DNA from 2 places in the Halalkalibacter flavus genome. Region 1 is predicted to be linked to the other one. Evidence: a T-box and tRNA genes for the amino acid it is inferred to sense, from the RefSeq annotation. Region 1 holds a T-box; the other holds one or more tRNA genes.
The links. The T-box of region 1 lies ahead of leuS (leucine--tRNA ligase). A T-box ahead of a tRNA ligase gene usually reads a tRNA of that ligase, here a tRNA-Leu.
Positions count from the first base shown of each region.

Region 2: it encodes a tRNA-Leu, which carries the amino acid that the T-box ahead of leuS (leucine--tRNA ligase) is inferred to sense. The anticodon was not compared.

Region 1 covers NZ_JAWRVK010000039.1:29,854-40,236, reverse strand. Annotated here, with positions in the region: gene SAY88_RS19815 (hypothetical protein) at 227-691, opposite strand; gene leuS (leucine--tRNA ligase) at 851-3,274, opposite strand; T-box leader at 3,397-3,620, opposite strand; gene SAY88_RS19805 (MDR family MFS transporter) at 3,678-4,883, opposite strand; gene mnmL (tRNA modification radical SAM protein MnmL/YtqA) at 5,050-6,000, shown strand; gene mnmM (tRNA 5-(aminomethyl)-2-thiouridylate-methyltransferase MnmM) at 5,997-6,569, shown strand; gene SAY88_RS19790 (beta-class carbonic anhydrase) at 6,634-7,230, shown strand; gene SAY88_RS19785 (tetraprenyl-beta-curcumene synthase family protein) at 7,265-8,320, opposite strand; gene SAY88_RS19780 (alpha/beta hydrolase) at 8,401-9,183, opposite strand; gene SAY88_RS19775 (gamma carbonic anhydrase) at 9,341-9,868, shown strand; gene SAY88_RS19770 (DUF1540 domain-containing protein) at 9,961-10,116, opposite strand.
Region 2 covers NZ_JAWRVK010000032.1:1,728-23,117, forward strand. Annotated here, with positions in the region: gene SAY88_RS17900 (LysM peptidoglycan-binding domain-containing protein) at 1-412, opposite strand, end outside; gene SAY88_RS17905 (sugar ABC transporter substrate-binding protein) at 686-1,630, shown strand; gene guaC (GMP reductase) at 1,673-2,656, opposite strand; partial or broken gene SAY88_RS17915 (aldo/keto reductase) at 2,883-3,172, opposite strand; RNA gene ssrS (6S RNA) at 3,558-3,739, shown strand; RNA gene ffs (signal recognition particle sRNA large type) at 3,754-4,018, shown strand; tRNA gene SAY88_RS17930 (tRNA-Leu) at 4,034-4,117, shown strand; gene SAY88_RS17935 (winged helix-turn-helix transcriptional regulator) at 4,145-4,510, opposite strand; gene SAY88_RS17940 (VOC family protein) at 4,639-5,526, shown strand; gene SAY88_RS17945 (DoxX family protein) at 5,527-5,928, shown strand; gene SAY88_RS17950 (NupC/NupG family nucleoside CNT transporter) at 6,133-7,347, shown strand; gene SAY88_RS17955 (protoporphyrinogen oxidase) at 7,540-8,934, opposite strand; gene SAY88_RS17960 (hypothetical protein) at 9,191-9,352, shown strand; gene SAY88_RS17965 (FMN-dependent NADH-azoreductase) at 9,405-10,031, opposite strand; gene SAY88_RS17970 (MarR family winged helix-turn-helix transcriptional regulator) at 10,329-10,766, opposite strand; gene SAY88_RS17975 (hypothetical protein) at 10,989-11,144, shown strand; gene SAY88_RS17980 ((deoxy)nucleoside triphosphate pyrophosphohydrolase) at 11,315-11,710, opposite strand; gene SAY88_RS17985 (hypothetical protein) at 11,868-12,065, opposite strand; gene SAY88_RS17990 (AraC family transcriptional regulator) at 12,140-12,910, opposite strand; gene SAY88_RS17995 (sugar phosphate isomerase/epimerase family protein) at 13,113-13,874, shown strand; gene SAY88_RS18000 (hypothetical protein) at 14,084-14,350, shown strand; gene SAY88_RS18005 (ribonuclease J) at 14,478-16,154, shown strand; gene SAY88_RS18010 (histidinol-phosphatase) at 16,535-17,344, shown strand; gene SAY88_RS18015 (tautomerase family protein) at 17,617-18,006, shown strand; gene SAY88_RS18020 (ABC-ATPase domain-containing protein) at 18,155-19,885, shown strand; gene SAY88_RS18025 (acyl-CoA thioesterase) at 20,121-20,633, opposite strand; gene SAY88_RS18030 (aldehyde dehydrogenase) at 20,942-21,390, shown strand, end outside.

The sequences.
Region 1 (10,383 bases):
CGAAGCCATTGCTCTTCTTAGTGTTCGCTTTCAGACATCTTTGAACGTCCCCAATATTAATAAAAGCCGCGCATGCGGCTTTTCTTAGAAGCAATAGGCGGAGCCGTCGCCTCACTTTTAGCCTTTTCTGAGTGGTTTTCTCAGAAAAGGCGTGCGACGTGCTAAGCCATTGCTCTTCTTAGTGTTCGCTTTCAGGCTTCCCCAATAACCCCCACTTTTTTAACTTTTACTGAAGGTTATTCTGTTGCTGCATTGCATCAAATACTTGTTGTTGAGCTTGTTGAACTTGTTGCTTCTCTTGCTGAACATTTTGCTTCTCTTGTTCAACTTGCCCTTGAAGCGTTTGTAGATACTGTTGTCCTTGCTCTACTTGTTGATGCAAATTTTGTAAATTGATCTTCTGTTGCTGTACTTCCTGCTGTGCTTGTTGAAGCTTTTGTTGAGCATCTTGAAACTGTTGGTTTTCCATTTGTAAATTTTGCTGTGCCTGTTGCAATGGATTAAGTTGTGGTGATGGTTGTTGTTGGGGTGACGTGTCCTGTTGAATTTGCAACTCTGTACTTACGAATTGTTCGCTTCCCGTTTCGAGATCCTGCTTAGCCTGTTCAAGAAATGCCTTTGTTTCAGTTAGATCTATGTTCTGTACGCTTCCTTGTCCAGCCGGCAATAACAATTGCTTTTTTTCTCCCATATTATAGACCTCCGCTCCTCATAATTAGGTACATAGATACCCAGTAAATATCGTGCTCATTATCGCTGTTTCTATGCTTAGTGAAAGCTTTGAGAAAAAGACAGAAAAGCCCTAATAGCAACAGCTATTAGGGCTTTTGTTATGAATAAATTTTAATCATTATCCAACAACAATATTAACTAATTTACCTGGTACGGCAATGATTTTTCGCACGCTTTTCTCACCAATGGCCGCTTGAACTTTTTCATCATCCTTTGCAATCTCTTCCATTTGCTCACGGGTTGCATCTGCTGGAATTAGAAGCTTTGCTTTTACTTTCCCGTTAATTTGAACGACAACTTCTACTTCGTTTTCAACAAGCAATGACTCGTCGAATGTCGGCCACTGTTCATAACTAATCGTGCCAGTATGTCCTAACTTCTCCCAAAGCTCTTCCGCTAAATGTGGTGCAATTGGAGACAGCATTTTCACAAATCCTGCCATTAGCTCACGAGGAAGTACTTCTTGTTTGTATCCCTCATTGATAAATACCATCATTTGCGAGATCGCCACGTTAAAGCGTAACTCCGTCATATCTTCTGTGATCTTCTTAACTGATTGATGATACACACGCGTAAAGCTTTCTGTTGCTTTTGCATCTTGAATCTTACTATTTAATTCACCTGTTGCTTCATCAACAAAGAGACGCCATACACGATCTAAGAAACGACGAGCTCCATCTAGCCCATTTGTTGACCATGCAATCGATCCATCAAGTGGTCCCATAAACATTTCATATAGGCGTAATGTATCAGCACCATGGCTTTCAACAACATCATCTGGATTCACGACGTTGCCTTTTGACTTACTCATTTTTTCATTGTTCTCCCCAAGAATCATCCCTTGGTTAAAAAGCTTTTGGAAAGGCTCTTTTGTTGTAACAACACCAATATCATATAGAACTTTATGCCAAAAACGAGCATATAACAAATGAAGAACGGCATGCTCAGCACCACCAATATAGATATCTACCGGCAGCCATCTCTTTAGCTTATCTGAATCTGCTAATGCATCTCGGTTGTCTGGATCAATGTATCGAAGGTAGTACCAGCAGCTACCAGCCCACTGCGGCATCGTATTTGTTTCACGACGACCTTTCTTTCCTGTTACAGGATCAACGACCTCAAGCCACTCCTTCGCATTTGCAAGCGGAGATTCTCCCGTTCCAGAAGGTCTAATTTCTTTCATTTTCGGTAACTCAAGTGGCAGTTCACTTTCAGGAACTGTCGTCATCGTTCCATCCTCCCAGTGGATAACTGGAATTGGCTCACCCCAATAACGCTGACGGCTAAATAACCAGTCACGAAGACGATACGTTACTTGCTTTTTGCCAAACTGATTTGCTTCTAGCCACTCAATCATATTGCGGATCGCTGTTTCTTTGTCTAAGCCGTTTAAGAAGTCAGAGTTTACGTGCTCTCCATCTCCTGTATATGCTTCTTCTTCAACGTTTCCACCAGCTACAACTTCACGAATCGTTAAATCAAATGTCTTTGCAAACTCATAGTCACGTTCGTCATGAGCTGGTACCGCCATGATTGCACCTGTTCCATAACTTACAAGCACATAATCAGCAATCCAAATCGGAATGCGCTCACCATTCACAGGATTAACAGCAAAAGCACCAGTGAATACCCCTGTTTTTTCCTTTGAAAGCTCTGTACGCTCTAAATCACTCTTAGCAGCTACTTTAGCTTTATATGTGTCAACTTGCTCTTGTTGCTCAGCTGTTGTAATAACATCAACAAGCTTATGCTCAGGAGCTAATACCATATACGTTGCACCAAATAACGTATCCGGACGTGTCGTAAAAACTTTTACATCTTCTCCTTCATGTCCATCCACTTTAAACGTAACTTCAGCCCCTTCAGATCGGCCTATCCAGTTGCGCTGCATATCTTTAATGCTTTCAGGCCAGTCAAGTTCTTCTAAGTCCTCAAGTAAGCGATCAGCGTAAGCAGTTATTTTTAACATCCACTGCTTCATAGGTCGGCGTTCAACTGGGTGGTCACCTCGCTCACTTTTCCCATCAATTACCTCTTCATTCGCAAGGACTGTTCCAAGTGCGGGGCACCAGTTAACTGCGACTTCATCAATATACGCTAACCCTTTTTCGTGTAACTTCGTAAAGATCCATTGTGTCCATTTGTAATAGTTTGGATCCGTTGTATTGATTTCACGATCCCAATCATAAGAGAATCCTAATGATTTAATTTGTCGGCGAAATGTATTAATATTTTGTTCCGTAAAGATTGCTGGATCATTGCCTGTGTCTAATGCGTATTGTTCTGCAGGAAGACCAAATGCATCCCAGCCCATTGGATGAAGAACATTATATCCTTGCATTCTTTTCATACGAGATAAAATATCAGTCGCTGTATATCCTTCAGGGTGCCCAACATGTAGACCTGCCCCAGAAGGATAAGGAAACATATCTAAAGCATAAAACTTAGGCTTATCTGTTTCCTCTGTTGTTTTAAACGTTTTATTTTCTTCCCAATATTGCTGCCACTTCTTCTCAATCTGATCATGTGAAAACGACATCTTTTACTCCTCCTAAATGTATGTTGTTCAAATGGCGATACTCTCGAGCTATCATGTATGTTAAGATCATTCATAAAGGAATTTACCGTACATATAGAAAAAACCCCCACCCCTAACATTTTGTTAGGGACGAGAGTTATTTTATATTTCCCGCGGTACCACCCACATTAATGAATATCAATCCTTCATTCGCTCTTCACAAATAACGGTCGTGACCCGTCGAAAGCTACTTCATTCACTTTCAAAACTCGAAGGCGAGTTCACCATACTTGTTCGACTGACTTGCACCACCCGTCAGCTCTCTGCAATCCCAACTATGATTACTACTCCTTTTCTACGTCAACATATGAACTTATTTGTATTGTATGAATTCATACGGCTCATGTCAAGCAACCGTTTTAGCTTAACTGGGAATTTGGGCTTCGTGCTGCCTGCTCTCCAATAGCCGTTTTAACGGCCAATCGTAAATGAATAAGATCAAGATGGTAAAGCCAAACAAAATCAAAAGTAAAATAATAAGTATCGACATCGAAAAGAAATCGACCATGATCCCTCCTAAAAGAGGTCCAACCATTCTGCCTCCTGTTGCGACACTATTAATAATCCCTTGATAAAACCCTTCTTTATTCTTTGGCGCTAATTTACTTGCAATCGTTGGAACGGCTGGCCATACAAACATCTCTCCAATTGTTAAAATGATCATAGCAACAAGAAACATGGAAAAGACACTTGCTTGTAAAAGAACAGTGTAAGACAAAATAAAAATCAAGACACCAACAATCACTTGCTGCTTTAATGTATGTACCCACTTTTTAATCAACCACGAAACAATAGGTTGCGCAAATACAATCATCAAACCATTAATCGTCCATAAAAAGCTGTATTGCTGAAGACTTATACCTAGTGACTGTGTATGAACCGACACATTTGCTTGCCACTGTGTATAGGCAACCCAACAAATAAAGAAAGCAACTGATAACAAGGCAAGCGATTGCATTCTATAGTTGCTACGTAAAGAAGTCTTTTGTTCAAATACATTGGACGTGCTCGCATGTTGTGCCTTTGCTCCAATACTTTGAAAACAAATGGCAACAAAAATCGCTAGCAAAGCATACATAAGTGCATTGGCAGAAAATACAGCTGTCAACTCTACTGTTGCCACAACACCTACTAGTGCTGTCCCTAGAGCAACTCCAACATTTTGGGCAATATACATCGCATTAAATGGTTTTCGACCTCCTTCTGGCCACAGGCTTCCTGCTAAAGCATACATGGCAGGGAAGATAACACCAGAACCAAAACCTAACCCAATAAGTAAGAACATATAAAAATAATAACTATGGTAAAATACTAATACCACAGCACTAATCGTTGTGACAATTAGTCCGAATATCATTGTTTGATAAGCACCAATCTTATCAAATAACCGACCACCTATTAAACTCCCCAAAACACCCGCACCAGCGTTCAACATAAGAACAAACCCTGCTGCGGTTAATGACCGACCTAACTCTTGATGAATAATAATTGCATTTAACAGCCATAAAAAAGAGGCACCAGTTACAATAATAGCCATAGCCACTATTAATAACCAAAGTGATTTCGGCATAATATTAGCCCCTCCTTCCTCTTTATCCCTTAGCCATCTTAGGTGATCTCCTTGGGAATTGCAATCTTTTTTATCTACCATTTGCTGTTAGAACAATTTTAAAGCTACAATAGTAGATACACGAACCTGATAAGTTCTTTCTTGCAAAAAGAAGAAAGGTGATATAATGACATTTCAAAATTACGGAGATAAGCGATATTATTCATGGAATTACTATTTAAGAAACCAATTTGGTGAAAAAGTGTTTAAAATCCCTCTTGATGCTGGTTTTGACTGTCCGAATCGAGACGGTAATGTCGCACATGGAGGATGCACGTTTTGTAGCGAACGTGGTTCAGGGGATTTTGCAGGTGATCGTAAAGATGACTTAGTGACTCAATTTAACACGATTAAACATAAAATGCATAAAAAATGGAAAAGTGGAAAATATATTGGCTACTTTCAGGCATATACAAACACCTATGCTCCAGTTGAAACATTACGTGAATACTTTGAAGAAATTCTAAAGCAAGAAGGAGTTGTAGGTCTTTCCATTGCAACGAGACCTGACTGCTTACCAGATGATGTTGTTGATTATCTAGCAGAATTAAACGAGCGAACGTTTTTATGGGTTGAACTCGGCTTACAAACAGTTCATGAGAAAACGGCATTATTAATAAATCGAGCCCATGATTATGAATGCTATGTCAAAGGAGTAGAGAAATTACGAAAGCACGGAATCAATGTTTGTGCACATATCATTAATGGGCTCCCGCTTGAGGACCGCAACATGATGATGGAGACAGCTCAAGAAGTAGCAAAGCTTGACGTACAAGGAATCAAAATTCATCTTCTTCATTTGTTAAAAAAAACCCCAATGGTGAAGCAGTATGAAAAAGGCTTGCTTCAATTTATAAGTCAAGACGATTATATTAACCTTGTTGTTGATCAACTAGAAATTCTTCCTCCTTCTATGGTCATTCATCGCTTAACAGGAGATGGTCCTGGAGACATTATGATTGGACCTATGTGGAGTATGAATAAATGGAGTGTTCTTAATGGAATTGAAGCAGAGCTTGCGCGGCGCAATAGTTGGCAAGGTAAATTTTGTCATGCGGAAAGGGTGTCATTAGAATGAACGTACTTGGAGTGTTACCTTTTGCACGATTTTTGTTAGAAAATGTTTTATCTCCGGGGGATATCGCTGTTGATTGTACAGTTGGCAATGGGCATGATACCGTCTTTCTAGCTAATCTTGTTGGGGAAAATGGGCATGTGTACGGCTTTGATATCCAAGCTGAGGCGATCGCTTCAACTACAGAAAAATTAACAGAGCATCAATTACTTGAGAGAGTTACATTGCATCAGCAAGGACATGAAGAGGTACGTTCTGTCATACCTGAATACAAACAAATGAAACTAAAAGGGGCTATCTTTAACCTCGGTTATCTCCCAGGTGGTGATAAGTCAATTATTACCCAACCAACATCGACCATTGCTGCACTTAGTGCGTTGCTCGATATGATGCCAAAAGGAGGTACGATCGTTCTAGTGATCTATCATGGCCACGAAGGCGGAAAAACAGAAAAGGACTCACTCCTTTCTTTTCTTGAGCAATACGATCAACGCCTAGCTCATGTACTTAAATATGAATTTATTAATCAATCAAACAATCCACCATTTGTTGTTGCCGTGGAAAAGAGGTAATAGTTGACAATTTGTAGCAATAGTTTGAAAATATAAATAAACAGAATTTTGAGGAGAGCCGTTTATGACACTACTAGATTCAGTGTTAGCTCATAACAAACAGTTTGTTATGGAAAGGCAATACGAGAGGTTCCAAACAACAAAATTTCCTGATAAGAAGGTCGTAATCTTAACCTGCATGGATACACGCCTATTGGAACTTCTGCCTTTTGCTATGAATGTAAAAAATGGGGATGCAAAACTTATAAGAAATGCTGGGGCCGTTATCTCTCATCCGTTTGGGAGTATTATGAGAAGCATTTTAGTCGCTATCTACGAATTAGGTGCAAATGAAGTCATGGTTGTAGGACATCACGGCTGCGGGATGACTGGATTGCAACCATCTAGCATTCTTCAGAAGTCTCAAGAAAGAGGAGTCAGCTTGGAAACAATAGATATGTTAGAGTTTTCAGGTGTAGATGTGAAAGGCTTTTTAACCGGCTTTGAAAAGGTTGAAGAAAATGTTGAAAACAGTGTGCAAATGATTAAACGTCACCCTCTGCTTCCGAAAGATGTTTCTGTCCACGGACTTGTCATTTGCCCCGAAACAGGTCAGCTAGATTTAATAATTAATGGGTACGAAGATACGAAGATGAGTATGATTCAAAATCAAAAGGTCTGATCCTACCATTAAGGAATCAGACCTTTTCCATGTATTAGCGGTCTCTACGATAAATCCAGCTATTTAATAAAAATAACATCGCTGGGAGTCCACCCATTTGAACCATCTTTTTTGATTTCTTTTTTAACTCTTTGTCTTTTTGGACTTTTTCGTCAGCTATATAAATAGCGATAACCCCTCGAATAATCATTCGATGGAATTTTGGATCAGGCAATTTCGACATAAACTGTTCTGCCTTTTCTACAAAAAAACGAAAACGTTCAATCATCTCTTCTTCATCTTTATAATAAAATAAGAAGTTTAATTCATCGTCGGCAATGTCTTCTTCTTGATCAATAAAATAATCAAGAAGTAAGTGAACACCTTGCATCCATGGATAATACCCCTCTTTTATTACTTCTGCTATTTCTGTTGTTAAGTCAGCTTTTGTTGCATAAGTAGCCAGTGTATAAATTCCTAATGTCGAGCCAGCACAGGCTGAAAATTCAAACCAGGTCATATTAGGAACTTTATGGCTGTGCTCTGCAAACCATTTTTCTAAACGTGGAATCCGTTCTTCTTTAACGACATGTTTATGTACTTGTAAATCGCCGTAATAACCACTTAACTCCAACATGGCGGCTTGCACTTTATCAAAAGAAGGAAACGTAGAAAGAATATTTTGGCATGTTTTTACAATGTCATGTAAATAGCCCCCATCCTCTTGTTCCTTACGATACTGATAATAATTTTTTAAGCTTGCTCCTGGTGTTAATGCATCGAGCAAAGCTTGATGCAGCAAGCGGAAATCGTTCGGGTCAAAGGATGGACTTTGATCACATAGATTATCTAAATAATCACAAGCAATTTGATAGGCAATGATAAATTGAAGCAAATCATCAAAACGATCCTTCGCTACGAGGCCATATACCCCGCCACCTTCACAATGGAATTTTTTCTTTTTAAGGGCGTCAAGTGCTTGGGCACGAAGCTCAGGATCTGGTATTAATGAAGCCTTCTCTATCCATGGGTCAAAGTATTTATGGACCGTTGGAATGACTTCTTTATAAATGTTCATAAGTAACGGGATAGGTCTTGTTGGTGCGCTCAACCGAAATTCCTCCTAGTCATTTTCCATACTTAGAACCTTAGCATATTCTAAGTATACATACAATTAAGTTGTACGGACTTTTAAGGAGTTAGCAAGTTAACAAAGCCAATAGCATAACGAAAAACATCTTCGCGTTCTGGCTCATTAAACACTTCATGATAGAAGCCTTCCCATTCCTTATAATGTTTCTCTTGTAATGAAAGGTGATTAAACCATTCTCTAACTTCATATTTATTCACAATGTAATCTTCTCCTGATTGGAGAACAAGTAGAGGAAGATTCGGAAATTTTTCTGGGTAACGATGTGCTAAGCGCATTGCCTTTGCCAATTCCTGATACCACCGAGCGGAAACCTTTGTAACCCGAAGTTCATCTTTTAAATAGGCTTCTCTCACCTCTTCGTTACGTGTCGTAAACTCAGTACGGATCCCTGAATTTTGACTAAACGAAGGGGCAACTCGGTGAAGAATTTTTGTCGCAAATTCCTTTGTTTTTGGAGGAGGTTCACTTAAACCTAAACATGGCGATGACAATATAACTGCGCTTATCATGGCTGTACTTCGCTCCATTAACGTGCGAATCACAACAAGTCCTCCCATACTATGCCCAAGTAAAAAAACCGGTAATCCTTTCGTTCTTGCTTCATTTAACCATTCTTCCACTGAATCAATATATTGATTAAACGATTGAATATGGCCTCTTTTTCCTCTTGTTTTTCCTTGGCCTGGGAGATCGCCCATCACCACATCAAACCCATGATCATTCCACTTTTTCGCTAGCCACAAATACCGTCCATGATGCTCTCCTGCACCATGAACCATGACGACCACTCCTCTTGGGTCAGCCACTTCCCATTTCCACATAACGTATTCCCCCTAACGATATAATTTGAAAAAAGACCATGGCGTTATGAAAAGTTATGTAATTGACAATTCTATCCTTTTTCAGTAACCCTGGCATTACGTTTTACGTTAAAATAAGTATAGCGATTTTTTTACTAAACGAAAAGGATGTGGACGAATGATTTATCGTTATCAAGACAAATTTCCGACAATTTCAGACAGTGCCTTTATTGCAGATGGAGTGACAATTACTGGAGATGTTACAATTGGAGAAGAGTCAAGTATTTGGTTTCAAACGGTTATCAGAGGTGATGTATCTCCTACAAGAATAGGGAACAGAGTCAATATTCAGGATCAATCAATGCTGCATCAAAGTCCAAAATATCCATTAATCATTGAAGATGATGTTACTGTAGGTCATCAAGTCATGCTACATAGTTGCACAATACGTAAAAATGCGTTAATTGGCATGGGCTCCATTGTATTAGATGGTGCTGAGATTGGTGAAGGTGCCTTTATCGGTGCTGGAAGCCTCGTCCCTCCTGGAAAGAAAATCCCAGCTAATTGTCTGGCATTTGGCAGACCCGCGAAAGTCATTCGTAATCTAACTGAAGAAGATACGGTTGATATGACTCGTATCCGTCGTGAATATGTAGAAAAAGGGCAGCATTATAAACAAGTTATTCAAAAAGATAAAAACAAATAACAGGATTTTCTTTTTTAATGAATAATATTGATTATTATTATCAATAATAAAGAAAGAAAAGAGCGATGGCCATCGCTCTTTTCAAGCCAAAATTAATGTTGTGGTTCAAACGTTTTACAATCTGTTTCTTCTTGCTTCTCTGCTTCTTTTCCTGTATGACTTACTACATAAATTCTGTCAGCCTCACACTGGTTTCCATGAGCCCAGTATACACAGTTGTTTACTTCACATAAAACATCTTGTGCCATTTCACTCACCCCCTCCTTAGTTTCATTTTGACCAATAAAGCTGGGAACCATACGGATAGGCTTAATAATTATTGGATTTGTATTGGGAGCAAAAGGGGGTCCTTTTCGAAATAAAGGATGCTTCCCTTGTTTTCAACAACGTTTCGGTCTTCTTCTCTCTTATGAAGGACTTTTCCCTCCTATCTCACATGCACTTCGGTCCTCACACTTCACCTCCTATCCTTATAAATCAGCAATAAAAAATGCACACGATTCTTCTAGAAAAAT
Region 2 (21,390 bases), on a different contig from region 1:
ATTCTTCCTTAGACATAAGGATATGTTGTCCTTGCATGGTCATTTTTTTAGGAGAAACTTTTAATATTTGCCCTGCAAATAGCTCATCAGAAACGAGTCCATTTGCTTTTTTTATGGTATCTACTGAAGAATGGTAAGTTGAGGCAATGGTCTGTAGTGTTTCTCCTGTTACAACTTCATGCATTATTGGTACCCATAATTTTTGTTCAACAAATAGAGAATCGGATTGCAAACCATTTGTTAGCTTAAGCTCCTCTATGGTAGTATCAAATTTATTTGCAATTTCAGGTAACGTATCGCCAGCTTTTACTACATAAAGGTTGTTAGGGCTATTATAAGCTGCATGAACAGGAAGTATATTCATGAACATGATTAAGATTAAACTCCAGACGAGGATAAGATTTTTCTTCATTGTTTTATTTCCTTTCATGTTAACAGTGCACAGTCGCAAAGCATCCTAGAATTTTCCTTTTTGACAATTATAGTTTGTAAAAGTTAAAAGAAATTATTCTAATATTTACAAGAAGAAAGTCGTCATTTTGTTTACCTTTATTTTCTGATATATTTTACTGGATTAAAGAGAGCAAAATAGATATTATGGAATAGTACATGAACTAACTCAACTTTATTTAGTATATGAACAGGGAAAACTGATGAGCTCTATTAGTAAGGGAAGGAGGGTACCATGAAGGCAAGAATTATAATTATTATTTCGTGTAGTATGGTTTTGGCTCTATCAATAGGCTACCTGGCTAAAACATTCGCAAAAGACAAACCCTCAGTAGTTGTTGTACTGAGAGATCTAAATTCACAATATTGGGAAATTGTAAAAGCAGGTGCAGAAAAAGGGTTTCGTGATTTTGGAATAAATGGAAAAGTGTTAGCGACTGCAAATGGATGGGGGGAAGAACAAAGTGAATTGTTAAAAGAGGTTCTCCATGACAGTCCAGATGTTTTGATTGTTTCACCTACCTACGCCCCTTTGACTCTTCCAATAATGGAAGAATTCGTTGAAAATAATATACCTGTATTATTATTGGATACCGACCATCCATGGGGTGAAAAAACAGCATACATAGGAACCGATAACTTTGATTTAGGGAGAAAAGCTGGATTTTTACTTGCGTCCGAGCTTCAGCCAGGAGATAAAGTTGCCATAATTGGTGGAGACGTAAATAGTCCAGTCTCAGGTGAGAGAATTGCTGGTGCACATGAAAGTTTTGATGCAGTACATATTGAAGTAGCGACACAAAGAGTAAATTTAATGAATCGTTCACCACTTGTAAAAGAAGCGGTGGAAAATATCTTACTACTTCATCCAGATGTAAAAGCGATTATGGCAACAAATGATGTTCTTGCTTTACAAGCTATAGAGGTAATTAAAGAAAATGGTTTTACAATTCCCGTTACAGGAGCGGATGGAACCATAGAGATGGTTGAACTTATTGAAGAAGAAGTGCTGCCCGGTACAGTGGCACAAAATCCTTATGATATGGGCTATCTTAGCGTAGAAATGGCTGATAGAGTGATTAATGGAGAAGTTGTAGAAAACATCGATAGTGGTGTAGATATTATTATTAAAGGAAATGCAAAGGCTCGATTAGATTTTTTGAAGGATTTGTTGAAGTAGAGAAGAGGAAGAGCAAATAATGCCTTCCTCTTCTTTCTGCTTTCAATAAACTTTATCCCCGTTAAAGATTGAATTCTTAACGATGACATAATCTACATGACGAATTGCGTCCAGCTTGTTTCCACCAGCATAAGAAATGGAAGATTGGAGGTCTTGCTCCATTTCAATTAATGTATCATTTAAGCTTCCTTTATGCTCTACGTACATCTTCTTGCCTTCAACATTCCTCTTTTCACCTTTTTGAAATTCTGAAGCTGAACCGAAGTATTCTTTGCAGAGCTTTCCATCTTTCTCAATGCTTTTTCCTGGAGACTCTTCATGACCAGCAAATAAAGAACCAATCATGACCATCGATGCGCCAAATCGAATGGATTTAGCGATATCTCCATGTGTACGAATTCCTCCATCAGCGATAATCGGTTTAGTGGCTGCTTTTGAACACCAGCGTAAAGCTGCTAATTGCCAACCGCCAGTTCCGAATCCAGTTTTAATCTTCGTAATGCATACCTTTCCCGGACCAATGCCGACTTTTGTTGCGTCAGCACCAGCATTTTCTAATTCTCTTACGGCTTCAGGGGTTCCGACATTTCCTGCAATCACAAAACTAGCAGGAATGTTTTTCTTAATGTGCTGAATCATTTCTATTACAGCATTTGAATGACCGTGTGCAATATCAATGGTAATGTACTCTGGAGAAAGCTTTTCATCTGCTAATTGGTTAATGAAAATGTATTCATCCTCTTTAACGCCAACACTTATTGAAGCTAGCAAGCCCCGTGAATGCATTTCTTTAATAAAAGGTATACGCTTTTCTGGTTCAAATCGATGCATGATATAGAAGTAACGGTTTTCCGCTAAAAAAACCGCGATCTTTTCATCAATAATCGTCTGCATATTCGCAGGTACAACTGGTAATTTAAATGTATGCCCACCAAAATTAACAGACGTATCGCATTCAGAACGGCTCTTTACTATACTTTTTGCTGGGATTAATTGTATATCTTCGTAGTCAAACACATTATCCATGTACTACACCCCTAAGAAATTGTAAACATTAGTTTTTATTAGTTTGGTGAAACTTCGAGAAAGTATCCTTGTAAACGCCAATTTCGAATTTATTTATCCTTCATTTTTTTGAAGAAATGAGTAACGAGTTGAGGGGAGAGGGAATTGGAAATGAAGAAGTGAAACAATAAAAAAATTTTTTATAAATAATAAACAATAAAGCTCTATTTTCTCTTCACGTAGTATCCATGCTAAGGCCATTTGCGCTAGAGATGACAAGCTCACGATAAGGAGCAAAATCTGTTTTTAATAATGCACCAAACATTTCTTCTGCAGACCCAGGCAGTGGACCGTAGTTGTTCGCTAAATCGAAGTGTGTAATTCCTAAATCAAATGCTCGGCGAAGTATGGCAATGAGTTAACTCCTCCAAAAATGTGCCATAATCCAAGGGAAAGGGCAGGTAGTAGTAAGCCTGAATGCCCGTAGCGACTATATTTCATCGAGTTGTAACGTTCTTTACTAGCTTGATAGATCATTATAAACTCCTTTGAAATGCATTATAAACTCCTTTGAAATGTATTTTCTTATAAACGTTCAAATTAGATCGATGTTGTTATGCGTATGTACATATAAATATATGAGACTTTACGAAAATCTAAAAATAGGTTTAGATTACTCCTTTCAAAATGGATTTATAGACCTCATATAAAGTTATAAAAAAGTCTGAAAAAAAGAAAGTAGCTTTAAAGGAGGGAATGATTAGACATTCTTTGAAAAATATACTAGTTGCAATGTTATTAACGCGGAATTATAATCGTTATGTGTAAGAAAGTTTTATAAAAAACTAATTAAACAAAAAGTATTGCGCGGAATTGATTAATATGTTATTATTGTAGTTGATTGATATCGCAATTAGCTAAACATATCCTACAATGTACGTAAGCCCTTTTTGTTTTAAACCTTACTGTTTTATCGGGATTCTTACATTTGTTGACTGGTGCCAAGCCTGACTGTGATCAGGATCGCAGGATGTTAACATGCGGAACCCCACCTGCTTTAGCGGGTTTTAAAACAGCTAGGGAGACGGCATAGGTGGGAATAAATATTTATATACATACCGTGCTAGATGGGGAGTTGGCGGTGCCCTGTAACCCGCAATCCGCCTTAGCGGGGTTGAATTCCTATTAGCGGTATGGTTCATGTGAGGTTCGCCTTGAGCAAGCGGTGTTGACTATTGGGGTCTGCGCAACAGAAACCTATGAATCTGGTCAGGTCCGGAAGGAAGCAGCCATAAGTAGATTCTTCTGTGTGCCGCAGGTTGCCCTGATTGAGCTAGCTACTTCAGTTACACTTATGTGACCATATCAATCATAGGTGCACGGTTATTTTGATATTAAGCGGTTGTGGCGGAATGGCAGACGCGCTAGGTTGAGGGCCTAGTGGGGGTTGACCCCGTGGAGGTTCGAGTCCTCTCAACCGCATTAAACACAAGAAAAGAGGGTAAGGTGCTAAGCGTGCTCCTTACCCTCTTTTCTTGTGTTTTTTATTTGTTCTTCATTACGTGTAGCTAAATGTGCCGCATGAGCAGCTCCCCATTCGCTCATCATATCTAAAATAGGGATAAGGCTTTTGCCATGTTCAGAGAGAGAATACTCTACCTTTGGCGGTATTTGTGCATAGACCTTTCTTGTTACAAGGTCATGATCTTCCAGCTCTCGTAATTGAGATGTGAGCATCTTTTGTGTAATGCCAGGAATTTCTCTTTTTAACTCGTTAAACCTCATCGTTTCATTATTCAATAAAGGGAATAATAATTTGTGTTTCCATTTACCCACTATTGCTTCTAAAGCATTATTTACTTGGCATTCAGACAATTTAGCAACCCCCTATAGTTTCCTTTTGTATACTATACCACTTTTAAGTGCGTACTTATCAATTTGTCTTATATATATCATAATAGCATTATTCCATCACCAATTATTATCATAAAGGAGGAGAAAAGATGACTTTCGAATTACATCCTAACACGCAACTAGGGCCTGTTAAATTAAAAGTGAGTAATTTAGAGCGGTCCATTACTTTTTATAAAGAAATCATTGGTTTTGATATTCTTAATCAGACGGAACAAAAAGCAGAACTTACGGCAGATGGTAAAGAGACATTGCTTATTTTAGAAGAAGTACCGAGTGGAAGTGTCTATCGTCCGGGGACAACACTTGGTCTATATCATGTAGCGATTTTATTACCGGAGCGTAGTGATTTAGGATTGTTTTTAAAGCAAATGATTGAGAAAAGAATAGAGATTGGTTCTGCGGATCATTTTGTCAGTGAAGCGATCTATCTTTCGGATCCAGACTTCAATGGTCTTGAAATTTATCGAGATCGTCCAAGAAAGGGTTGGACAAAAGTATCTAGAGGAGATTACACGATGGTAACGGAGCGAATCGATGTGGAGGGCTTACTAGAGTCAGCAGGTGAGGACGTTTGGCAAGGCTTACCGCCTAAAACAAAGATTGGACATATTCATTTACATGTTCGTGATCTAAAAGAAAGCCAGGATTTTTATAAATCACTAGGCTTTGATATAACAGTTGGCAACATGACGAATGTAGGTATGCTTTTTCTTGCAGCTGGAGGATACCATCATCACATTGGTGTAAATATTTGGGCGGGACCCAATGCCTTGGTTAGACCAAAAAATGCAGTAGGCCTTGCTTATTATACCGTTATGTTACCGAATCAAGTTGAGCTAACGAAGTTAATTACGCACTTGAAAGCTGTTGGAGAAAAACCAGTAGAACAAGGAAATGGTGTGTGGATAGTTCAGGATCCGGTAGGTATAGAAATACATTTAACGACAGAATCGCAAAAGAATATGGAGGAAAAGTAGATGAAAAGAAGTGAAGTAGGTTTATTTATTGTTCGAATTGTATTAGGAATGACGTTCTTTTTACATGGGTTAGAAAAATTTCAAAATGGAATTAGCAATATTGCAGGATGGTTCGAAAGTATTGGATTACCTGGATTTTTAGCATATATTGTTGCAGTGATTGAATTGGTAGGCGGTGTTATGATGGTACTTGGAATTGGAACGCGGATTGTTGGTATCTTATTTGCATTAGTGATGGCAGCAGCAATTATTACAGTGAAACTACCTTTAGGGTTTTTGGATGGATTTGAATTAGATGTTGTTTTACTTGCCATGTCTATTCAGCTAGCGATTACTGGAAGTGCGTTTTTATCAGTAGGTCAAAGAATGGGATTAACGAAGGAATCTGATGTAAATCTTTAAAAGGAATATTCATATAAGGGAGGGGGTGATTCCAAAAGGTAAACAAACCTTTTGGAATCACCCCCTCTGATTAATTAGTAAAAGATATAGTTGAGGTGACGAAGACCTTTTTCGTTTATTTTACTTGTTATGAAACATACTAAAGGTAGCTTTAGCTAGTTACATAAAAAAGAGATAACTCTTTTTAGAAAGAGAGGTAAGCGAATGAACTTTGTTTGGGGTATTTTTGGCATTTTGACAATCTTTGCTATTGCTTTTCTTTTTTCTAATAATAAGAAAGCTATTAACTTGCAAACTATTTTAGGTGGATTAGCAATTCAAGTTGGTTTTGCCGTCATAGTCTTAAAGTGGGAAACTGGCTTTGCGTTCTTACAATGGCTGACATTAGGGATCGCAGCCATTATTGATTATGCAAACGAAGGGATTGACTTTTTATTTGGAGGACTTTTTCAGGCTGAGGGAATGGGCTTTGTTTTTGCAATAGAAGTCTTAAGCATCGTCATTTTCTTTTCAGCTTTAATTGCTATTCTTTATTATGTAGGAATTATGCAAAAAGTGATACAGATTCTCGGTGGTTTCTTATCTAAAGTTCTTCGTACTAGTAAAACGGAATCTATGTCGGCAGCAGCGAATATTTTCGTTGGACAGACTGAAGCACCACTTGTTGTACGCCCTTATCTTGAAAAGATGACGAAATCGGAATTATTCGCCGTAATGACGGGTGGACTTGCATCGGTTGCTGGGTCCGTATTAATTGGATATTCTTTGCTTGGTGTACCACTAGAGTATTTGCTTGCTGCTAGTTTTATGGCTGCACCTGCTGGGTTAATTATGGCTAAAATGATTATGCCGGAAACCGAGAAATCGGAAACCTCAGACAAAGTGATGGTAGACAGAGACATGGAATCGGCCAATGTGATTGATGCAGCTGCTCGAGGTGCAAGTGTCGGTTTAACATTAGCTTTAAATATTGGGGCAATGCTTTTGGCGTTTATCGCTTTGATTGCTTTGGTTAATGGAATTTTAGGCATGATTGGCGGATGGTTTAAGTTTGAAGGTTTAACATTAGAACTCATCCTTGGGATCGTGTTTGCCCCGATCGCTTTTGCAATTGGCGTACCATGGCAAGAAGCCGTGGTGGCTGGTGGATTTATTGGACAAAAGATTGTGTTGAATGAGTTTGTTGCATATGCTGCTTTTGCTCCGCAAATGGATGAGCTATCAGATAAAACTGTAGCTGTGATCAGTTTTGCGTTATGTGGATTTGCTAATATATCTTCTGTTGCAATATTACTTGGGGGCTTAGGAAAGCTAGCCCCTAGTAGAAGAACAGATATAGCTAAGCTTGGGATGAAGGCTGTCGTAGCAGGAGTCCTTGCTTCATTATTAAGTGGTGCGATTGCTGGGATGTTGTATTAGGCAAAAGCAAATGAGAAGAAAAGTAAACACTAGGTGGAGGAGCAGAGCCGTAAAAAGTAGGGCATAGGGAAAGCAGGGAACTAAGTAGAAGAACTACAGCCGTAAGCCAAGATAACAAAAAAGCAGGGCTTCAGGAAGAAACTCTGAAGCCCAAAAGGAATCAACGAAGTAAATGGTTACCCATGCCTGAGGTTATCTCGTTAAAAGAGTCTCCCAAATCTTCTCTGCTGTGTCCTTTCCATTTTTTATACAAGCGCCAATCCCAACACCATAATATGAACAACCTGCGAGAATGACATTTGGAAATTCTGATTGCATTTTCTCGTTTAGCCGAGCAATGGCTTCATTGTGATTGAGGTGGTAGTTAGGCATTAGCTGATCCCAATTTGTTACGTCAACAGCTGTTGGCATCGCCTTAAGTCCCAAACTCTTCTCAACGTCTTTTAATGCTGTTTGAATGAGGTCAACATCATTCATCTGCTGCAGGGAGTGATAGGAAGGGTTTGAACTTTTATAAAAGAGGCGCACTAATAAGTTGTGCTTCTTGGATGTATGTGACCATTTGCGACTTGTCCACGTACACGCATCACAACTGACATCTTTACTATTAGACACAATAAAACCCGTCCCATCAGCAGGCAACTGCTTATCAGGAATATCAAATCCAAGATAGATACTTTTTAGTGATGAATTTGTTAATTTAGCAAATTCATCTTTTAATTCATTGTGATCTAACAACGGTTGAGTGACGTTATGAGGTGTCGTTAACACAACATAATCTGCTTGGATCGTTTCATGATTAGTAAAAGCAATGTGATAGTACTCTGTGCCTTTTGTGATCTTTGACGTGTTTACTCCTTTAAGAATAAGAGAATCTGTTAATTCAGCTTCCAGTCGGTCAATGATTGTAGAGAGTCCATTTTTAAAAGAGATGAACTTTTTATTGGATTGAGAGCTGAATTTTTGTTTGTTTTCAGATAAACCCTTGATGATGCTGCCGTATTGATTTTTATAATCAAGTATGTATGGAAGGGTTGAAGCGATACTTAGCTCGTTCAATTTTCCTGAATATACTCCTGATAATACAGGGGCAATTTGTTTTTCGACAAGTTCTTTCCCTAAGAAGTATTCGAGAAAATCCCCAATTGAACTATCCTTCGTAAATTGGTCATTCGGACTTTCTAAATCTTTAAGCGCTTCTTTTTTTCCTTTTTCTGACACCAATGTACTTTGAAACAATGATTCGACACTTAATGGAATTCCAAATATTGTGTCAGCAGGAATAGGGTGTAGCACATTGTCTATGTAAAGATACGATATCCCTGTAGAATTGTAGACAAGTTCATCTTCTAATTGCAAGTCCTCAATTAGAGGCATAACACTTTCATGTCTTGCAACGATTGAATCTGCTCCTGTTTCCATAATGAATTCTTCCTTGTGAACAGAGTGGATTTTACCTCCTAAATAATCATTTTGTTCGGCAAGAATTAACTTAACGTCTATGTTTTGCTCTCTTTTTAATTTTTGTAAGTAGTGCATGGTGGTTAGGCCTGTGATACCTCCACCAATTACAACGATTGTTTTCAGTGTTCTCACTCCTAATGTATAGATTCTTTTCATATTATAACGTATGGAACCCATGAATCCTCAATTTCTGTTTTCTTGACAACATACTGACACATTATCTAAAAACTTGGCTTTCCTTTCCAAATTTATTTTCCTGAAAAAATTTCTTTAAGAAAGAAGGTCGACATGATACCCGTGTTGAATACATGTTACAGAAACTTTTTTCGTGGTTATTTATAACTAGGATTAGGCGGAAATTGATAAGTGGAGTGATAATATGAGCAGGGAAGAGAGCAATAAGCCAGTATATTATGATGGGAGCGGGTTGCAAAACGTCACATTGAGAAATTCGTCCTATAAAGATTATGTCATTAAACCAGAGGGAGTAAATAAAGGGATCGTTTATCCATGCTTTCCTTATCTTGATTCTGATAAATAAACAAAACAAAGGGCTGGCGTACATTCGCGAGCCCTTTGTTTTTCATAAATGATTAAAATTCTTTTGCTACGTCTGCTGCTTGCTGCAAGCCTTTTTCAATAATCTCTTCCGCTTGGTCAGGGAATTGATTATGACCTTCAATGATAACCGTTTTAGGATTATCAATGCCCCAGAAGTTTAGCATAGTTTTCACATAGTTAACGGCCATTTCAGCTGCTTGCGCAGGTCCTTCAGAGTATACTCCGCCTCTTGCATTTAAAAGCGCGACTTCTTTATCGGTAAGCAAGCCCTGTGGACCTTCAGCCGTGTAACGGAATGTTTTGCCGGCTTGAGCTAAATAATCTAAATACGTGTGCAATACTGCAGGGACAGTGAAGTTCCAAAGTGGGAATGCAATGACAACTTTATCTGCTTCAAGGAATTGATTTAAATAACGATTGACGAGCTCTGTTGCATCTTGTTCAGAAGTCGTTAACTCCAACCCTTTTGAAAGTTTAAACATGCCATTAATCTTATCTGTATCGTAATAAGGTAAGTTTTCCTCAAATAGGTCAAGCTCTGTTATGACATCATCTGGGTTAGACTCTTTATATTGGTCGAGGAAAGTGTGGTAAAGTTTCACACTCACTGCCTGTTCGATCGGTCTTGAATTTGCCTTAATAAATAATACGTTTGCCATAATATAATACCTCCATTTAATAATGTTGCTATAGCAACAATTTGTGAAAAAGTAACTAGTACTTTTTTAGTGACTAAAGCAGTAAATAATATGCTGTCATTAAATCTAGGTGATAAGATATAGGTGCTATACATACTAACTACGATGCTTAGTATAAAATAAGATGAGAGCAATTGTCAATTAAGAAGTCTTGAAAAAGGAAAGAAGTTCTGTTTTGAAAGAGGGAATTTTCCTTATAACTTTAAAAAGGACAGCAGATCAAGTCTACAGCCCTTTTTAATTAAGAGTATAAAATGATTAATTATAGTACTCTCGTACATTTTGATTCATTTTCTCTAATAATGTCTCCATTAGTTGGAGCTCTTCCTCAGAGATCCCTTTGCAGATGACTTCATTAAATTCTTCGGCAATCGGAATGACTTTCTCACCTAGCTTTTTCCCACACGGAGTAAGGTAAAGCTTTAGAGACCGGCGGTCAATATTGCAGTTGCTTCTTTTAATAAAGCCTTTTTTCTCGAGACTTGAAGCCATGCGAGCGATATTTGTTTTATCCTTATCTAATTTGGTAACAAGTTGTTGTTGAGATAAACCGTCTTGTTCCCACAAGAGCATCATAATTAAATTTTGTTCTGGTGCGAGGTTGAAGGGATCTAATTTGGCTTTGACATAGCTAGTAAGATTTAAATCGGTCTTATGCAATTTAATGCTTATATACTCCTGGAATGTTAATTTCATAAATTCATCCCCTTGAAAATTAGATGCTATACATACTAAGTGAAACTTTAGTATAGGTAAAATGTATTTTTCAGTCAAATGTGATTTTCGCTGGCAGTAACAGGTATTTTATTAAAAGTATGAAACTAAATATGAATAAAGAGATTGATTGTAGAATGAGAGCTCTGAAATAGGTGAAAAACCTTACTTTTTCAATGGACTCTTGTAGAATGGAGGTTTTCAATGGATAAGCATAGAAAGGTATCTTTAGTGGTTTTGTTTGGGATTCCTTTATTCTTTTTGGTTCTCTCTCATATTACCGGTCGCTGGGCGTTCTTTTTAATAAGTTTGCCGCCGTGTTTCCTTGCTGGATTTACAGGATTTATTGTTTCAAAATAGCAAAAAAGCCATTCAAGTAATTCTTGAGAAAATGCACGTAAAAATGAGATAGTTAACTACCTATAAAAACGTCATTGAGTCTGACGAATCTTTATAAGGTAGAGTGATATTTATCTACACGCAGAACCATTGGATAAAATAAAATGAAGAATAGGGTGTATCAACAATTTCTATTTCTCTTCAATCAATTGCACAACTGCTGGCATATCTGCAGGTGCCCACTTTAACGAATGGAGGTTTTCTCGTTTTAGCCAAATGAGTTTGGAGTGCTCATTCGGGATAGGAGTCCCGTCTGTTATTTTCGCTGTGATTGCAAGAAGATTAATGGTAAAATCCTCATAATCATGGGTGTGGTCGTTAAATAAATCAATAGGTTCAACTTCGCAATGCAATTCCTCTTGAATTTCTCTTTTTAAAGCAGTGTATATGTCTTCATCCTTTTCAACTTTACCTCCGGGGAATTCCCACATGTTCGGGAGTAACATCTTTGGGGAGCGAAGAGCGCAGAGGATTTCTCTGTGATCGTTTTCAATAATGGCTGCAACGACTTTAATTGTTTTTTTCATGGAAGGGCCTCCTTCATATTTGGTGGTTGTACAGTAAATTGTGGGAGCTGGACAGAAAAGCAGCTATTTTCAACAACATGCCTGCTTAAGGCAGAGTGCTCAAGGGTTTTTTAAATGAAAAATAGGAGCTGTTGCACAGCTCCACCATACTAAGAAGTTATTTCAGCTTTTCTCCTTCTTTAATTAAGAAATCAACCATTCTTCCTACCCCTTCGTAATCTAATTCATATGAAGCGGCTTTTATTTCTTCATAGATTAGGAGGTCAATTACTCCGTCTCGGTCGAGGTCTTCCCATTTGTTCTCTTTGTCTAATTGTGCCAACTGTGATTTAATTCGGTTTAGTGCTTTACCCATTCAATACCCTCCTCAGCATAATCCTTATCATCTCTTATTATATTAACATTTATTTCAAAGAAAAAAAGCATAGTCTATTCCTCGCGTCTAAGTGCACCGGGAGCTTTTCCGTATTTCATCTTAAACACTTTGTGAAAATACGTGTAACTGCCGAATCCACAATTTTCTGCGATTTGATCGAGTGGCATGGATGTGTATTTCATTTGGTCTTTCGCTGCAGCTAGACGAATTTCTTGTGCGTACTCGATCATCGTTTTTCCGACGTATTCTTTGAATAAATGAACAGCTCGAGATACGCTTAATTCCACATGTTCTGCAACCTCTTGGATTTTAAAAGAGGTCAAGGCTTGTTCTTCAATAAATCGCATCATCCGAGTAACGATAGGTGGTCGATCTAACGAAGTGTTTGTTTCATTTGCTGCACGTTCTAAATACAAACATAGAGCCATCATCAAATAATTTTTTAGTTCTTTATTTTCCGCTGTAGACGGCCTGCGTTCTTCAATAATGATTTGTCGCCATAAGCTAAGGATTTTTTCATCTAAATGAATTCGCGAAATACTCGGTTTTTTTGATCGCTTCCACCACTCATCAAGCCATGGTCCATTACAAAACACATAAAAATCTCCGCTGTTTTGCCCTTCTTCTATTTTTAATTCATAGTCATCACCTGGTTTGAGAAGGATAAGGTCACCTTTTTCTGCATCTATAGCTTTTCCATTAATAACGATTTGACAGGTGCCTTCTGTTTGTAGACGAAACAAATAATCTTGTAAACCAAATTTATACGAGGAGTAAAAAGGTTTTGAGTGAAAAGAAAAACTACACACTCCAATATGTAACATTATAGATTCTCCTTTAGAAAATAGCAAAATAGTTGATGTTTTAATCATATCATTTATTTGCAAAAATCTATAAATGATTTAAGATGAAGGCAAATGAGTGATATATATTGAATCTGGAGAGGGAGTAAGCAGAGAAGGTACTGTTTTTTTTATAACGAAAAGATTAAGCGTTCATAAAAATAAACTGAAATGAGGGTGTATTGTGAAGGGAATTCCAGTAGCTGTTCAAATGTTTACGTTGCGTGAAGAAAGTCAGAAGGATTTTGCGGGTACGTTAAAAAAAGTGGCGGAGCTTGGTTATGATGGAGTGGAATTTGCTGGTTACGGCGGGCTTTCAGCTATAGAAGTCAGAGCTTTATTAGATGGTCTAGGTCTAAAAGCCACAGCGAGTCATGTTCCATTAGCTGAATTAAAGAATAACTTGAAACAAGTGATTGAAGATCAAAAAACTCTTGGCAGTCAATTTATTGTGTGTCCTTATTTAATGCCGGATGAACGAAGTGAGGAAAATTATAAATCACTTATTTCGTTTTTAAATGAAGCAGGAGAAACGTGCAAACGTGAGGGGATTACACTTTGCTATCATAATCATGATTTTGAGCTTGAGCCATTGCAAGATGGAAGAAAGGCGCTGGAAGCGATTTTTGATGATGTAAGTGCAGATCACCTTCAAACGGAGCTTGACGTGTATTGGTTAACAAAAGCTGGCGAAAATCCAGTAGAATGGATTAACCGTTATAAAGGACGCACTCCGTTGGTGCACTTAAAAGACATGACAACAGATGGGGAGCAATTTTTTGCAGAGCTTGGAACAGGTGGAGTAAATATTGAGGCTGTCTTAGCGACAGGTGAAGAAGCGGGTGTCGAGTGGTGGGTTGTCGAACAAGATGTAAGTCGTCACACCCCATTAGAGAGCATTGAAATTAGCATAAATTACTTGAAAACGATAGGCTTGATAAATTGAAGATATGTTTGATGATAGATAGGTTCTCTTCTATAGAATATAGTGGAGAGCCTTTTTGTATTTGAAGGGTTTATCTTAATTGTTTCAGGACAATCTAAACCATTTATTTAACAAACAATTAAAAGTGTAGCCAGACTTCTCATTTATCATTAATATTTTCATCAAATTAAGTCATAATAACTAAAAAACATTTTTGGAGCGAGTAAATCATGACAAATATAAACGGCCATATCATATCAGGTGAGTTCAACCGAGAAACAAATGAATTTTTGTTACAAAAAGTAAAGAATCAGGACACAATATCGGTGATCAAAGAAAGGCAGTTTTCAAGGCTGTATCGTTATTTAAAAGAGCATGAAGATAGTGAAGGGAATCAAATCATCACATTGTATGACCAAATGCTTATTCCCTTAAATCAAAATGAGGTAAAGCAATTGTTAAATGATCTTGAACAGATACAACCTCTTTATCATTAATATGGAAATTTGGGTCGCAATAAAATCATTCCTGGCAAATCTAATTTGTTCAAACCTTTAAACTATTTATAAATGAAAATAGAAACGACCATACTAACACTACCATTAACGAAAAGGGAGGTTATGTATCTTGAGTAATGAACAGTCATTATCCATTTTTGCATTAGGTGGATTAAATGAAATCGGAAAGAATATGTATGCGATAGAATATAGAAATGATATCATCCTTGTTGATTGTGGGAACAAGTTTCCTGATGAAAGCTTATTAGGTATTGACTTAATTATCCCAGATATCACTTACCTATTAGAAAACAAAGAGAAAGTTCGAGCATTACTTGTAACGCACGGACATGAAGACCATATAGGAGGCATTCCTTTTTTCTTGAAGGAAATCAATGTCCCCGTTTATGCAACACGCTTTACACTAGGGTTGATTGAATTAAAGCTAAAAGAACATAAAATACTATCGGAAACAGAATTGATTGAAATTGACGACCGCTCAAATATAAATTTTAACGAAATCACTGTTGAGTTCTTTAAAGTTACACATAGCATCCCGGATTGCTTAGGAATCGTCTTCAATACTCCAGAGGGAAAGGTTGTACATACCGGTGACTTTAAGTTTGATTTAACCCCTGCCAAACAAGATGAGCAATCGGATATTCATAAAATGGCTGAGATCGGCAAGGAAGGTGTTTTGCTCCTCTTATCGGAAAGTACAAATGCTGAACGTCCTGGTTCTACACCATCTGAGCAGGTGGTTGGAAGACATGTGGAGGAAGCTTTTATAAAGGCTGAGCGGAAAGTTATTCTTGCGACTTTTGCATCTAATATTAGTCGTGTGCAGCAAGTTGTCGATGCTGCACAAAAAACAAATCGTAAGCTAGCGTTATTAGGGCGGAGCATGATTAATGTTGTAGAAGTTGCAATAGAACGAGGGTACTTAACGGTACCTGAAGGAATGATCATTGATCAACAGGAAATAAATAAAATGGATCCAGAGAGAGTGGCAATTTTATGCACAGGAAGTCAAGGAGAACCGATGGCTGCGCTTGCACGTTTATCAACTGGAAACTTCCGGGGTGTTGAGATTTTGCCAGGGGATACTGTCATTTTTGCTGCTGGTCCGATTCCCGGAAATGAACGTAGTGTCACAACAATCGTAGATAATTTCTTCGCGCTTGGTGCTAAAGTCATTTATGGATCGGGAAGTTCATCCGGTATGCATGTTTCTGGTCATGGTTACTCAGAGGATTTAAAGTTGATGCTCACATTAATGAGACCGAAATATCTAATTCCTATTCATGGAGAATATCGGATGCTCCATCAACATCAACTGTTAGCAGAGTCTGTAGGGGTAGAAGAAGGAAATACGTTTATTATGAACAATGGCGATGTCTTGGAAATTAAGGACTCTATAGCAAACCAAACCCGAAAAATACCAGCAGGAAACACCTATGTTGATGGAATCGGTGTTGGTGATGTAGGCGACCTTGTATTGCGAGACCGTAAACAACTTTCAGAAGACGGAATGCTCGTAATCGTTGTTACAATGAGTAAAACGGAAAAAAGGTTAATAGGACGGCCTGATGTCATTACACGTGGCTTTGTGTATGTAAGTGATTCAGAAGAACTGCAAAAAGAGATGAATCGATTAATTACAATAACAGTAAACGAGCTATTAGAATCAAGGAAATATCAATGGAATGTTATGAAACAAAGCATTAAAAAGACGATAGGGCAATACTTATTTAAGCATACGAAAAGTAAGCCGATGATTCTTCCAATCATCATTGAAATCTAATAAGAAAGTAGACGCTAGTCATTTCCGAGTAGCGTCTATTTTAGATTCAAGACCGCTTTAGATCTTTGTAATTTGTGAATTTTTGGTTTGGGCAGTGGTTGCATGTTCTGTTAAAAAGAGAGGGACGATAGGATTGGGGCGATACGAAGTATCAATAATAGAAAAACTTCCATTGTATACCATTAGAAACGTATTCATTTAACCAAATAGTTTTTGACTAGATCAAGTATTTTTTTGTCAAAAAAGCATATGAATTTAATTAGCTATATAATATCATCCAAGCAATTGGATGGTTTTTAAAATAAATAAATGTTAATCTTCCTTTGTAATGAAGGTTCAAAAACCAAGTTAAAACAGTTCTCAAATTGAAAGGAGTAATTATGACAAAATTTGACTTACATACACACAACCAAATGTGCGGACATGCTATTGGTACAATTGAAGATTATGTAAAAGCAGCGATTGATAAAGAGCTTAAAATGATTGGTATTTCTGATCATGCCCCGTATTTTCACAGTGAAGAGGATCATCCAAAACCAGGGATTACCATGGCTAAATCTCACTTTAATCGTTATGTAAATGAGGTGTTACGATTAAAAGAGGAGTATGCAGATCAAATTGAAGTTTTATTAGGGATTGAAAGTGACTTTTTTCCACAACATAGTACGGTGTATAAACAATTTTTAGATGAGTACCCGTTTGATTATTTGATTGGATCTGTGCATTTTGTTGATGAAATTAGTATCTTTAGAAAAGGACGATGGGAAGGTTTATCAAACGAAGAGAAAGTAAAAACGAAAGAACGCTATTATCATCTAATTGAACAATCGGCAAGCAGCGATATGTTTGATATCCTAGGTCATATTGATGCAATGAAAGGTTTTTATCCAGAATTCTCTAATATACAAGTCGATGCGATAGATAAGACGTTACAAGTTATTGGAGAATATGAAAAAGTAATTGAAATTAATACATCTGGCAAAACGAAGGATTGTGGAGGATGGTATCCCGCTGATGAAATATTAGAAAGGGCTCTTTATTTTAACGTTGGAGTGACTTTTGGTTCTGATGCACATGATCCTGATCGAGTCGGTGATGAGTTTGAAGAAGTGCAGAAGCGCTTGAAAGAAATTGGATTTAAAGAGTTACATTATTTTAGAAACAGAGAGAAGTATTCTGTTTCCATTTAGCGGAAAAGGTAGTGTGAGATGCCTTGTTACATAACCTTTTCAGCGTTTTGGGAACTATTTTGACATCAGTCTGACACTGGACATGTAGGAAAAATTAAGTTTTATTTATGTCACTAGTTTCCATCTATCAATGAAAGGGTACAGTTTTATAGAACGTAATTCTAACTATGTAAGCAAGTTGTCATAATTCGAAAACGAAAAAGAGGGATTTTGACGAATTTCACCGAAAAAAATTAGGAAAGATAGAAGTAAAAATGTTGGAGGGCCTATTTATGCCACTACTTAGATTTGATGTAATTGAAGGACGTAGTAAAGAAGATTTGAAAAAACTGCTGGATGCTGCTCATGAAGCGATGTTGCAAGCGTTTGAAGTACCGGAAAGAGATCGTTATCAAATAGTTCACCAACACCCAGCTCATGAAATGATCATTGAAGATACTGGGCTTGGTTTCGAGCGAAGTGAGGATATAGTTGTTATTAGTGTAACAAGTAAGCAAAGAACGGAAGAACAAAAACAAAAATTGTATAAGCTTATAGTAGAGAAGCTTGGTGAAAAGTGTGGAATCGAACCTAACGATATTATGATTAATATTGTTACAAATGGAGATGCCGATTGGAGCTTTGGTATGGGGGAGGCGCAATTTTTAACAGGGAAATTGTAAATGAACATGAAGTAAGCTGGAGGTTGGTTCCGGCTTATTTTTTTTGAAGTTCCCTTCTTTAGTCATTTAGTTTACTAGAAATAATATCCATAAATAGGTACACTAAAAATACGAAAAAACGACCAGAGAAAGTAAGAGGAGGCAAATTGTGGAAGCGTTAAAGGAAAGTTTGAAACGAATCGATCAAAAAGGATACAAAGCATACAAGGACATCCAAGGAACGTATCAGTTCCCCCATTTTCAATTACATATAGATTACGTTCAAGGCGATCCATTTGCAAGTCCATCAAAAATCCGTATCGTATTACCAAGTGCGAAAACAAAAATAAGTTCAACATGGACAAATACGAATAGTCGTAAAGTTGTATGTGAAGATTTAATTGCCAGAAAGGTTCAAGCAGTGCTTGGAAAAGTACATAAAAAAATAGAAGGTTCTGGAAAAAGTGGTCTGGTGTTGATTGATGCACCTCATCAAAAAGTTATTGAACGAACAGCGGTTCAATTGGATGATGCACACATTACGATTTGTCTATCAATTGGGTTACCGGCAAATGGGAGAAGAGTTTTAGCTAAAGAAGCAAATAAGCTTTTCTTTCAAGTGATCCCAAATGTCGTTGATCAGTCAGTGTATAGGGTCCGAGAAGATGAAGTTATAAAGGCAGTTTGTTTAAGTGATCAGCAACAAACGGTCAGGAAGTATCTTAAGGATAATGGATATATCGCTTTTATTGGTAATGGAGCGATCTTACCAAGAGCAAGTGGTGTAAGCGATAGACCGATGAAAAAAGGTGTTATTGCTTTTCAAAGCCCTAAAGAAATGGAAATCTCCATTCCCGTCCCACACCGAGAACAACCACTTGTAGGTATGGCAATTAAAAAAGGAATTACAGTTATTGTTGGTGGGGGTTATCACGGGAAATCAACGTTGTTACAGGCGATTGAACATGGGATTTATGATCATATCGAAGGTGATGGAAGAGAGTATGTGATTACTGATGAGGCGGCTGTGAAAATTCGTGCTGAGGACGGACGTAGTATAGCAAAAGTGAATATTTCACCATTTATTGGGAAGCTGCCAAATGGAAAAGATACAGAGCATTTTTCAACTGAAAATGCCAGTGGCAGCACATCTCAAGCGGCAAATATTATCGAAATGCTTGAAGCGGGCGCCAAAACGATCTTAATTGATGAAGATACAAGTGCGACGAATTTTATGATTCGTGATGCGCGTATGCAAGCATTAATTGCGAAAAATTCAGAACCGATCACACCATTTGTTGATAAGGTGGGCTTATTAAGAGATGATTATAACGTTTCAGCAATTTTAGTAATGGGTGGATCAGGTGATTATTTTGATGTGGCAGACCGAGTGATCAAAATGGATCAATATGTCCCTTTTGATGTAACGGAGGAAGCAAAGAACATTGCCGAAACAATACAGGTGAAACGAAAAAATGAAGGTGGCGATACCTTTGGGCCCATTCAAGAGAGAATCCCTATTGCAAAGAGCTTACATAGCAAAAAAGGGACTAAGCATAAAGTAGCCACACGTGGAAGACATCAAATTCAATACGGAACGACAGATATATACTTGCATGCTGTAGAGCAGCTCGTAGACGAAAGCCAAACGAGAATGATTGCGGAAATCTTGTTTTATTTAGAAAGAAACGACGTATTAAAAAAAGAGATGCCGGTGAACCAAATATTGAGCTTCATTGAAGAAGAAATGCAACAAAAAGGACTTGGCTTTGTTACAACTCATAAGGGACATCCAGGTGAAATGGCACGACCGCGTCGATATGAACTTGCCGCGGCACTAAACCGATTGAGAACATTGGAGTGTATAACAAATACGTATCAAAAGGGTAAAAGCATCTAGTAACGTAGTGATTTTTTCAGACGAAAAAGGATCAAGGTTCGATAATGGATTATTAGGAAGTCAGGCTATGTCAGGTGAGCTTAATACGACAGTAGCAGGGATCTCGCTTCATGACGGTGCCATCAAATATTAGCAAGAACAAGGGTTACTTGACTAGATTAATAACAAAGAATAAAAAAGAGGAACCATTCATGTAATGATTGGTTCCACTTTTTTATTCGACTAGGAAGGTAACTTATTGCCAAGGTTTGGCCGTAGTAATAAAATTAGCTAACTCTTTACTTCTTGCACGGTGCTCCTTGCGTTTTTCCGCTCTTTCTTTCCCTGTTTCATATAATTTAATTTCTTCCTCAGTTTCTGGAATGACTTGTGGAACTTTGGTAGGTTTGCCATTTTCATCAAGTGCAACAAAGGTTAAAAAGGCGGTTGCAGCAATTTTTCGATGACCTGTTATCAAATTTTCTGCGATAATTTTCACAAAAACCTCCATTGAACTCGTTCCGGTATATGTAACAAAGGAGATGAAATTAACGGAATCTTTAGGAGTAATAGGGGAGAGAAAATCAACTGAATCCGTAGAAGCTGTTACACATTCCTTTCGAGAATGTCTTGTTGCTGAAATGGAGGCGATCATATCAACATCACTCATTAATTTACCACCAAATAACGTATTGTGATTATTTACATCATTCGGAAAGACTCTGCTTGTTCTCACAACTTTTGATTCACTTACAAATTTTGAATCCATCATAAATTCATCCATTCTTAAATTATTTGTTATTATCCATTCTTACCTAATATTGTCTTGGATAAGAATGGATTCATTATAACAGATAATTAATAGAATTCAGAAAGTATATACATATTTAAATTACATGTAGTAAGAGGCTATAAAGAAAGTAAAGACAACCTAAGTAAAAGAAAACATGAAATTAAAATTATTTTAAAAATTTTTCATATTGTTGCTCATAGAGGGACAATGATGTTTTATGTGGCACGTTTGTAGAGTAAGGTAAATGTAAGGAAAAAATAAAAAGTTAATGGAGGGTACTAAAAATGGAAACGGTTACTACTGCGACGGGAATTGATTGTAGACACTTTATTAATGGACAATATGTCAATTCAGCAAATCACAAAACATTTATCAATATGAATCCAGCCAATGAAGAAGTACTTGGCTCAGTTGCTGAAGGTGGCAAAGAGGAAATTGACTTAGCTGTAACTGCAGCAAAAAATGCTTTAAATGGACCTTGGAAAACAATGCCCCTTACTGAACGTTCGAAAGTGCTACGTAAAATTGGTGATTTAATCTTAGAAAGAAAAGATGAGCTTGCTCGTTTAGAATCTTTAGATACTGGGAAGCCAATCTGGTTATCAAGCACAATTGACATTCCAAGAGCGGCATACAATTTCCACTTCTTTGCTGATTATATGACAACAATAGGAACAGAAGCGTATCAGCACGATGATGTAGCGATTAACTATGCAGTACGTAAACCAGTTGG